2 regions of the Shinella zoogloeoides genome follow, and region 1 is predicted to be linked to the other one. Evidence: predicted binding sites of a transcription regulator. Region 1 holds the regulator's gene; the other holds the start of a gene.

Region 1 (4,418 bases):
CTGCCCGCGCTGCGCAAGGACTTCATGTTCGACAGCTACCAGGTGCTGGAAGCCCGCGCCTGGGGGGCGGACTGCATCCTCCTCATCATGGCTTCGCTCAGCGACGATGCGGCGAAGATGCTGGAAGACGCCGCCTTCTCGCTCGGCATGGACGTCCTGATCGAGGTCCATGACGAAGAGGAGATGGAACGCGCACTGAAGCTGAAATCCAAGCTCGTCGGCGTCAATAACCGGAACCTGCGCACCTTCGAGGTCGATCTCGCCGTTTCGGAGACGCTGGCCCGCATGGTGCCGGACGACCGGCTGCTCGTCGGCGAAAGCGGCATCTTCACCCATGCCGACTGCGAACGCCTCGGCAAGGTCGGCATTTCCACCTTCCTCGTCGGCGAAGGCCTGATGCGCAAGGACGACGTAGCGGCCGCGACGCATGAACTCCTGACCGGCAAGGCCGGCATGCTGGCAGCGGAATGATGACGGGCGACGATCGCACGCTCACCCATATCGATGCGTCGGGCGAAGCCAACATGGTGGATGTCGGCGACAAGGCGGAAACGGTCCGTATCGCCGTCGCCGAAGGCTCCATCCGTATGGCGCCGGCAACGCTCGACCTGATCCTCAAGGGCGATGCCAAGAAGGGCGACGTGATCGGCACGGCGCGTCTTGCCGGCATCATGGCCGCCAAGCAGACGTCCAGCCTCATCCCGCTCTGCCACCCGCTGATGCTGACCAAGGTGTCGGTGGAAATCCGCGAAGACCGCGCCCTGCCCGGTCTCAGGGTCGAGGCCATGGCGAAGCTGACCGGGCGTACCGGCGTCGAGATGGAGGCGCTGACCGCCGTCAGCGTCGCCTGCCTCACAATCTACGACATGGCCAAGGCGGCCGACCGCGAGATGGAAATCGGCGGCGTGCGGCTGCGCGAAAAATCCGGCGGCCGCTCCGGCGATTACAAGCGGGAAGACACCTGATGTCGCTTCTGCCCGTTGCCGACGCCCTCGAACGCCTTCTGACGGCCGCAAAGCCGATGCAACGGACGGAGAGGGTTCCCCTGCACCAGGCAGAGGGCCGCGTGCTGGCGGAAGATATCGCCGCCCGCCTCACCCAGCCGCCCTTCGACAATTCCGCCATGGACGGCTACGCCGTCCGCCACGCGGACATCGCCGAACTGGGTTCAGTCCTCAGCGTTGTCGGCACTTCGGCCGCCGGCCATGCCTTCGAGGGAACCGCCGGCCCCGGCGAGGCCGTGCGCATCTTCACCGGCGCCCCGCTCCCCGGCTTTGCTGATACGGTGCTTCTGCAGGAGGATGCGGAGGTGCTGGAGGGCGGCCGCATCCGCACAACCTATCTCACGCCGAAGGGCCGCCATATCCGCCCGCGCGGCCAGGATTTTACCGAAGGCGAGGTGGTGCTGAAGGCCGGCGCCGTGCTCGATCCCGGCCGCCTGACGGTCGCCGCCGCGATGAACCACCCCGAACTCACGGTCTACGCCCGCCCGCGCGTCGCACTGCTGGCGACCGGCGACGAGCTCGTCACGCCCGGAACACCGCCCGGCGCAAGCCAGATCATCGCGTCCAATACCTACGGCGTCGGCGCCCTCGCCCGCGCGGCCGGCGCCGAAATCGTCGACCTCGGCATCGTCGCCGACGACAAGCAGGCGATCCTCGAAGCGGTGCGTGGCGCGCTAGCGCGCGATATCGACGTGCTCGTCACGCTTGGCGGCGCCTCGGTCGGCGATTTCGATCTCGTGCAGCCCGTGCTCGGCGAAGCCGGCATGGAACTCGATTTCTGGCGCATCGCCATGCGCCCCGGCAAGCCGCTGATGGTCGGACGCCTCCGCGCCGTCCAGGTCGTCGGCCTGCCCGGCAATCCGGTTTCCAGCCTCGTCTGCGCTCTGCTCTTCCTCGAACCGCTCGTCCGCCGCCTTGCCCACCTGCCGCCGGCAAGCCGCCTGCGCCAAGCGGTGGCCGCCGTGCCGCTCAAGGAAAACGACCACCGGCAAGACTATATCCGTGCAAGCATCGCCCGCGCGAACGGCGAGCTTGTCGTCAAGCCCTTCGACAAGCAGGATTCGTCGATGATGAAAATCTTCGCCGCATCGGAAGGCCTGCTGGTCCGCCTGCCGCATGCCCCGGCCGCGCCCGCAGGCGCGGCTTGTGAAGTCCTTCTGCTGCGCGATCCCACCGCCTGAACAGTATTATTGTTCCCTCGGCCTCTTGCGGAACACATATGGAACAGATAGTGTCTGTTCTGGATTTGTTTCACGATTCTCGCTGGAGAGGCCATGCTGACGCGCAAACAACAGGAACTGCTCCTGTTCATTCATGAGCGTATGAAGGAATCCGGCATTCCGCCGTCCTTCGACGAGATGAAGGACGCCCTGGACCTTGCCTCCAAGTCCGGCATCCATCGCCTCATCACGGCGCTGGAGGAACGCGGTTTCATCCGGCGCCTGCCCAACAGGGCGCGCGCATTGGAGGTCATCAAGCTGCCGGACGCCTATTCCCCGAGCCTGCAGCCCCGTCGCGGCTTTTCCCCCTCCGTCATCGAAGGCAGCCGTGGCAAGCAGCCCGCGCCCGCCGCCCCGCCTCAGCGCACGCCACAGGAAATGTCCTCGTCGGTCTCCGTGCCGGTCATGGGCCGCATCGCCGCCGGCGTGCCGATTTCCGCCATCCAGAACAACACGCACGAGATCACCGTCCCCGCCGAGATGATCGGTAGCGGCGACCACTATGCGCTCGAGGTCAAGGGCGATTCGATGATCGAGGCCGGCATTCTCGACGGCGACACGGTTATCATCCGCAATGCGAGCACCGCCAATCCGGGCGAGATCATCGTCGCGCTCGTCGACGACGAGGAAGCCACGCTGAAGCGCTTCCGCCGCAAGGGCGCCTCCATCGCGCTGGAAGCCGCCAACCCCGCCTACGAGACCCGGATCTTCGGGCCGGATCGCGTCAAGATCCAGGGCAAGCTCGTCGGGCTCATCCGCCGCTACCATTGATCGCCGGTTCGGCTTCGAACTGCCCGATGCGCCAGTCATAGGTGCGATGGCGCGACCAGGGCCGGTCGAGCGTTTCGACGGCCGGCAGGAAGGTTGCTTGCGATAGGGAAGCGTTTGCCATTCCGTCCGCGGGCATGATTTCCAGAGCGCCCGTCCGGCGCAGATGCCGGGCCGTCACCAGCCGGGCGCCCGAGCGGCACGTATCGATGCGCAGCGGAAACGGTACGACGACGAGGTCTGCGGCGTCGCAGGCCGTGCCGAGAAAGGCGCTGTCTTCCAGCGCCACGACGCGCCAGCCGCTCGGCGAGATGGCGGCGCAGAACGCCTTTGCCTCGCACACGAAGCCGCCGCGCTTCCCCGCAGTCTCGAAGGCTGCGGACAGGGCATCCTTAGCCTTCTGCCGATCAGCCTTGCGGCGGGGGCGTTTGCGCTCTCCTACGGCCGGCATTTCTTCCGTCGCCTCCTCCAGCGTCAGCCCTGCCGTCTTGCGCATGTCCGGTTTCACGAGATCGCCGAGCCGCAGGGCGCGGCGCCATTGGTCATAGATGAAATCCGGCGGCCGCGTGCGGTTCGTCGCAACCCTGTCGCCGCGCAGGACGGCGACGAGGCGGCCGTCCTCGGAGACCAGAACTTCCGGCCCAGCCCGGCCGCCCGGCCAGAAGGCGACGCCGAGCCCGAAGAGAACGAGCACCGTCCCGGCATGGCGCAGCCGCGTACGCAGCAGGCAGACCAGCCCGCCGCCGACGCCGATGAGGACGAATGCGAGCGGCGAAATGCGGCCGGTCACGATCTCGCCCTTCCACCCGGCGACCCACGTCGACAGGGCGATCATCCATTCGATGCCCTTGCCCATGATCTCAAAGGGGATGGCGTCGAGACCGAAGGGCATCAGCAGCACGGCGATCAGGCCGAACGGCATGACGATGACGCTGATGACGGGCATGGCGAGCAGGTTGCCTGCAAGCCCATAGGCGGGAATGCGGTGGAAGTGGCCGATGGAATAGATCAGCGTCGCAAAGCCGCCGATCAGCGAGGAGAGCAAAAGCCCGCCGAAGAACCGGCCCGCCGCGCCGCCGAAGAGCTGGAACGGCCCGCCCCGGCTCTCCGTCCGCACCGGCCGCTCCCGCCAGGCGGCATAGCCCGCGACAAGGCCGAGTGTTGCCGCATAGGACATCTGGAAGCCGGGATTGGTGACGGCCGACGGCGTCAGCAGCAGGATGAGGATAGCCGAAAGCGCCACGTTGCGCAGGCTGATGGCCGAGCGGCCGAAGAGCACGGCGATCAGCATGACGCAGATCATGATCCACGAGCGCACGGCCGAAATCGCCCCGCCCGAGACGAGGATATAGAGCGTCACCATGACGAGCGCGCCCGCGGCGGCGATCTTCTTCGACGGATACCGCTCGGCAAAGCCGGGGATCAG
Region 2 (4,418 bases), 360 kb from region 1:
TCCTCGATTGCTTTATGAAGCGGCGTCGGGTTGGCCGGATTGTTCGGCACGAGCTTGCAGATCTTGTCGACCTGGCCATAGGGCATTTCCAGCACGCGGCCGACATCGCGCAGCGCGGCGCGCGCCTGCAGCGAACCGAAGGTGATGATCTGTGCCACCTGCTCGCGGCCGTATTTCTGCTGCACGTAGCGGATCACCTCTTCACGGCGGTCCTGGCAGAAGTCGATGTCGAAGTCCGGCATCGAGACGCGTTCCGGGTTGAGGAAGCGCTCGAAGAGCAGCGAGAAGCGCAGCGGATCGACATCGGTGATGGTGAGCGCATAGGCGACGAGCGAGCCCGCACCCGAGCCGCGGCCCGGCCCGACGGGAATGTCCTGCTGCTTGGCCCATTTGATGAAGTCGGCAACGATGAGGAAGTAGCCGGGGAACTTCATGCGCTCGATGACGCTGAGTTCGAAATCCAGCCGCTCGCGGTAGTCCTGTTCGGTATAGCCCGGCGTCAGGCCGAGCAGCGCCATGCGGCTTTCGAGCCCTTCCACCGACTGCCGGCGCAGCTCCGCCGATTCGGCGCGCTCGGCCTCCTCCGGATCGTCCGTCGCACCGGTGAACCGCGGCAGGATCGGGCCGCGCGTCTTCAGCACGAAGGAGCAGCGCCGTGCGATCTCGATCGTGTTCTCCAGCGCCTCGGGCAGGTCGGCAAAGAGCTTCGCCATGTCCTTGCGGCTCTTGAGGTAATGGTCGGGCGACAGGCGGAAGCGGTTGTCGTCCGACACCATCGCATTGTGTGCCACCGCCATCAGCGCGTCATGCGCATCGTAATCGTCCGGCGCCGGGAAGAACGGTTCGTTGGTCGCGACCAGCGGCACGTCCTGCGCATAGGCAAGCTCGACCATGCGCCGCTCGTGCTGCTTGTCGTAGCGCCCGTGCCGCTGCAGTTCGATATAGAGCCTGTCGCCGAAGACGCGCTTCAATGCCTGGAGACGCGCCCGCGCCACGGCGGGCTGCCCGGCGAGGAAGGCCATGTCGACAGGCCCGCCGCGCGCGCCGGTCAGCGCGATAAGCCCCTCGGAACCCTCTTCCTCGAGCCAGCTTTGCGCGATGCGAACCGACTGGCCGCCCTCGCCGCCGAGATAGGCCCGGCTGACGAGATCGACGAGACGCGCATAGCCGGCGTCGGTCGCCGCAAGCAGGACGATCGAGGGCAGCTTTGCAAGCTGGGCCTGAGGCCCGCGCCGCTCGCCGTCGCCCTCGTCCTCCATGTCGATCGACAGCTGGCAGCCGATCAACGGCTGAATGCCCTCGCCGATCGCCTTCTGCGAAAATTCGAGCGCCGCGAACAGGTTGTTCGTGTCGGTGATGGCGATCGCCGGCTGCTGGTCGGACGTCGCCTTTCCGATGATCTTCTTGATAGGCAGAGCCCCCTCAAGAAGCGAGAAGGCCGAATGCACGCGCAGGTGCACGAATTCCGGCGTTTGCCCAATCGTCTCGCCGTCCGTCATCCGCGCTTCGTCCGCCATCATGTCTTCCTTCCGGTCAAGGCTGGAAGCTTAAGCGGATTCGGACCCGGCTCGTCCAGAGATCTCTACATGTTGTAACCGATTTCCACGCGCAGGACGCGCGTGGCCGGTCGCAGTGTTGCGGGATTGAATGGTGACCGTCAGATTCCGAAGAGGATGACGGAGAAGGTGGCGACGAACATGGCCATGGAGGTGAATGCAGCAAGATCACGAAGAAAATCGGTCATTGTGGCTCCCTTTCCTATTATGTTTTCATTTTGTTCTATTATTGTTCCCATGTCAACAGCTTTCCACAGGCCCTCTGGACCGACGTCGTCGCGCGCAATAAGGTCGCGTCCACCACACGGAGGAAAAGAGAATGAAACCTTGGATTGCCGCCCTTCTGCTTTCGGCCACCCTGCCCGCTGCCGCGGTGGCGGCCGACTTTCCGGCGGACCGCATCATCGCCATGGCGAGCGGCGACTGGAACAAGGACGGCACGCCGGATCTTGCCGTGGTGGCGACGCCCGGCGACGACGGCGGCGATGATAACGGGATCTATGTCTATGTCGCCAAGCCCGAGGAAAACCGGCTGACGCTCGCCCTATCCCTGCCGAACAGCGTCTGGGGCAGCCTGACGCTGTACGGGCAGGAGCCGGAGCTGACGGCGCTCGCCAACGGCTCCTTCACGCTGACGACGAAGAACGATTCGATCGGCCGGGAGCGCTGGCGGCAGTCGCTGACCATCGCCTACCGCAATTTCGACTTCATCGTCGCGGGCTACACCTTCTCCTCCTACGACACGACCGACCCGGACGCCGGGGCCGAATGCGACCTCAATGTCCTGACGGGCAAGGGCAAGACGAGCGGCGGCCCTGTCGCCGGCAAGGCGCAGTTCGTGCTGCTCAAGGACTGGAAGGACGATATCGGCCGCTCGATCTGCGGGCTCGACAACTAGTCAGACAGGCGGGTGACGAGGCAGGCGGCGCGGGCTCAGGCGAGCTCGCGCACAAGGCCGTCCTCGATCGTCACGCGACGATCCATCAGGCCGGCAAGTTCGTGATTGTGCGTGGCGATCAGCGCGGCAAGGCCCGACTGCCGGGCAAGCGCCTCAAGCGCCTCGAAGACGTAGCCGGCGGTTTCGGGATCGAGATTGCCGGTCGGCTCGTCGGCGAGAAGGACGAGCGGGGCATTGGCGACGGCTCTCGCGATGGCCACGCGCTGCTGCTCGCCGCCGGATAGTTCCGAGGGGCGGTGATCGGCGCGGTGGCCGATGCGCATGTAGTCGAGAAGCTGGGCGGCGCGCTCGCGCGCATCCGCCCTGGAGAGGCCGCCGATCAGTTGCGGCATCATGATGTTTTCCAGCGCCGTGAATTCCGGCAGCAGGTGATGGAACTGGTAGACGAAGCCGATCTCGCCGCGGCGGATCGTGGTGCGCTGGTCGTCGGAAAGCGCGGCGCAGGAATGGCCGTTGACCAGAACCTCGCCGGCATCCGGCTTTTCGAGCAGGCCGGCAATGTGGAGCAACGTCGACTTGCCGGTGCCGGAGGGCGCGACGAGCGCGACGGTCTCGCCGCTCCTCAGCGCGAAATCCGCCCCCTTGAGGATCGTCAGCAGGGTCTCGCCCTGGCCGTAGTGCCGTTCGATGCCCTTGAGTTCCAGAGCGAGGCGCGCGTTCATGGCGTTCTTTCCTATTCGTACCGCAGGGCCTGGACCGGATCGAGCTTGGAGGCGCGCCAGGCGGGGAAGATCGTCGCGATGAAGGAAAGCGCGAGCGCCATGAGGATGACCGAAACCGTCTCGCCAACGTTCATGTCGGCCGGAAGCTGGCTCAGGAAGTAGAGTTCCGGATTGAACAGCGTCGTGCCCGAGATCCAGGAGAAGAACTGCCGGATCGATTCGACATTGAGGCAGACGATGACGCCGAGCAGGACGCCGGCAAAGGTGCCGACCGTGCCGATCGCCGCGCCGGTCATGAAGAAGATGCGCATGATGGCGCCGGATGTCGCGCCCATGGTGCGCAGGATCGCAATGTCGCTGCCCTTGTCCTTCACCAGCATGATGAGGCCCGAAATGATGTTGAGCGCGGCGACGAGCACGATCAGCGTGAGGATCATGAACATGACGTTGCGCTCGACTTCCAGCGCCGAGAAGAAGGTGCGGTTGCGCTGGCGCCAGTCCGTCACGAAGATCTGCCGCTCGGCCGCCGCCTCGATCGGCTGGCGAAGCGCATCGACATCGTCGGGGTTGGAGACGAACAGCTCGATCGACTGCACGATGCCTTCGGCGTTGAAATAGAGCTGCGCCTCTTCCAGAGGCATGTAGATGATCGACGCGTCATATTCCGACATGCCGATCTCGAAGACCGCGGAGACCGTGTAGGTCTTCACGCGCGGGTTCACGCCGAGCGGCGTGACGTCGCCTTCCGGCGCGACGAGCGTGATCTGGCCGCCGGCGCTGAGGCCAAGGGATTCGGCCATGCGCGCGCCGATCGCGACCCCGCCCGTGGCAAAGCCCACGAGGTCGCCTTCCTTGATGTGATCGGAAACGGCCTTCATCTTGGCGAGGTCATCGGCGCGCACGCCGCGCACCAGCGCGCCCGTGCCCGCCCCGGCCGTGCCGGAGGCCAGCGTCTGGCCCTCGACGAGCGGGATCGCCATCGTGACGCCGGGAACGGCGGAAAGCCGCTCGGCGAGCTTGGCATAGTCGTTCAGCGGCGTGTCGATCGGCTGGACAATCATGTGGCCGTTGATGCCGAGGATGCGCGAGATCAGCTCGGTGCGGAAACCGTTCATCACCGCCATGACGATGATGAGCGTGGCAACGCCCAGCATGATGCCGATGAAGGAGAAGCCGGCGATGACCGAAATGAAGGCTTCCTTGCGCCGCGAGCGCAGATATCGCCAGGCGACCATCCGCTCG

What was found. The regulator LexA, encoded in region 1, represses DNA repair genes until DNA is damaged. The targets are predictions, from matches to a motif close to TGTTCNNNNTGTGTTCNG.
Region 2: a site for LexA is predicted at 1,776-1,793, ahead of dnaE (DNA polymerase III subunit alpha). Genes of this name have one in related genera too.

What each region holds. Positions count from the first base shown of each region.
Region 1 is NZ_CP132311.1:1,621,261-1,625,678, forward strand. It holds gene trpC (indole-3-glycerol phosphate synthase TrpC) at 1-471, shown strand, start outside; gene moaC (cyclic pyranopterin monophosphate synthase MoaC) at 471-965, shown strand; gene Q9316_RS09150 (molybdopterin molybdotransferase MoeA) at 965-2,185, shown strand; gene lexA (transcriptional repressor LexA) at 2,279-2,995, shown strand; gene Q9316_RS09160 (ComEC/Rec2 family competence protein) at 2,976-4,418, opposite strand, start outside.
Region 2 is NZ_CP132311.1:1,259,607-1,264,024, reverse strand. It holds gene dnaE (DNA polymerase III subunit alpha) at 1-1,499, opposite strand, end outside; gene Q9316_RS07195 (hypothetical protein) at 1,876-2,454, shown strand; gene Q9316_RS07190 (ABC transporter ATP-binding protein) at 2,490-3,176, opposite strand; gene Q9316_RS07185 (lipoprotein-releasing ABC transporter permease subunit) at 3,188-4,418, opposite strand, start outside.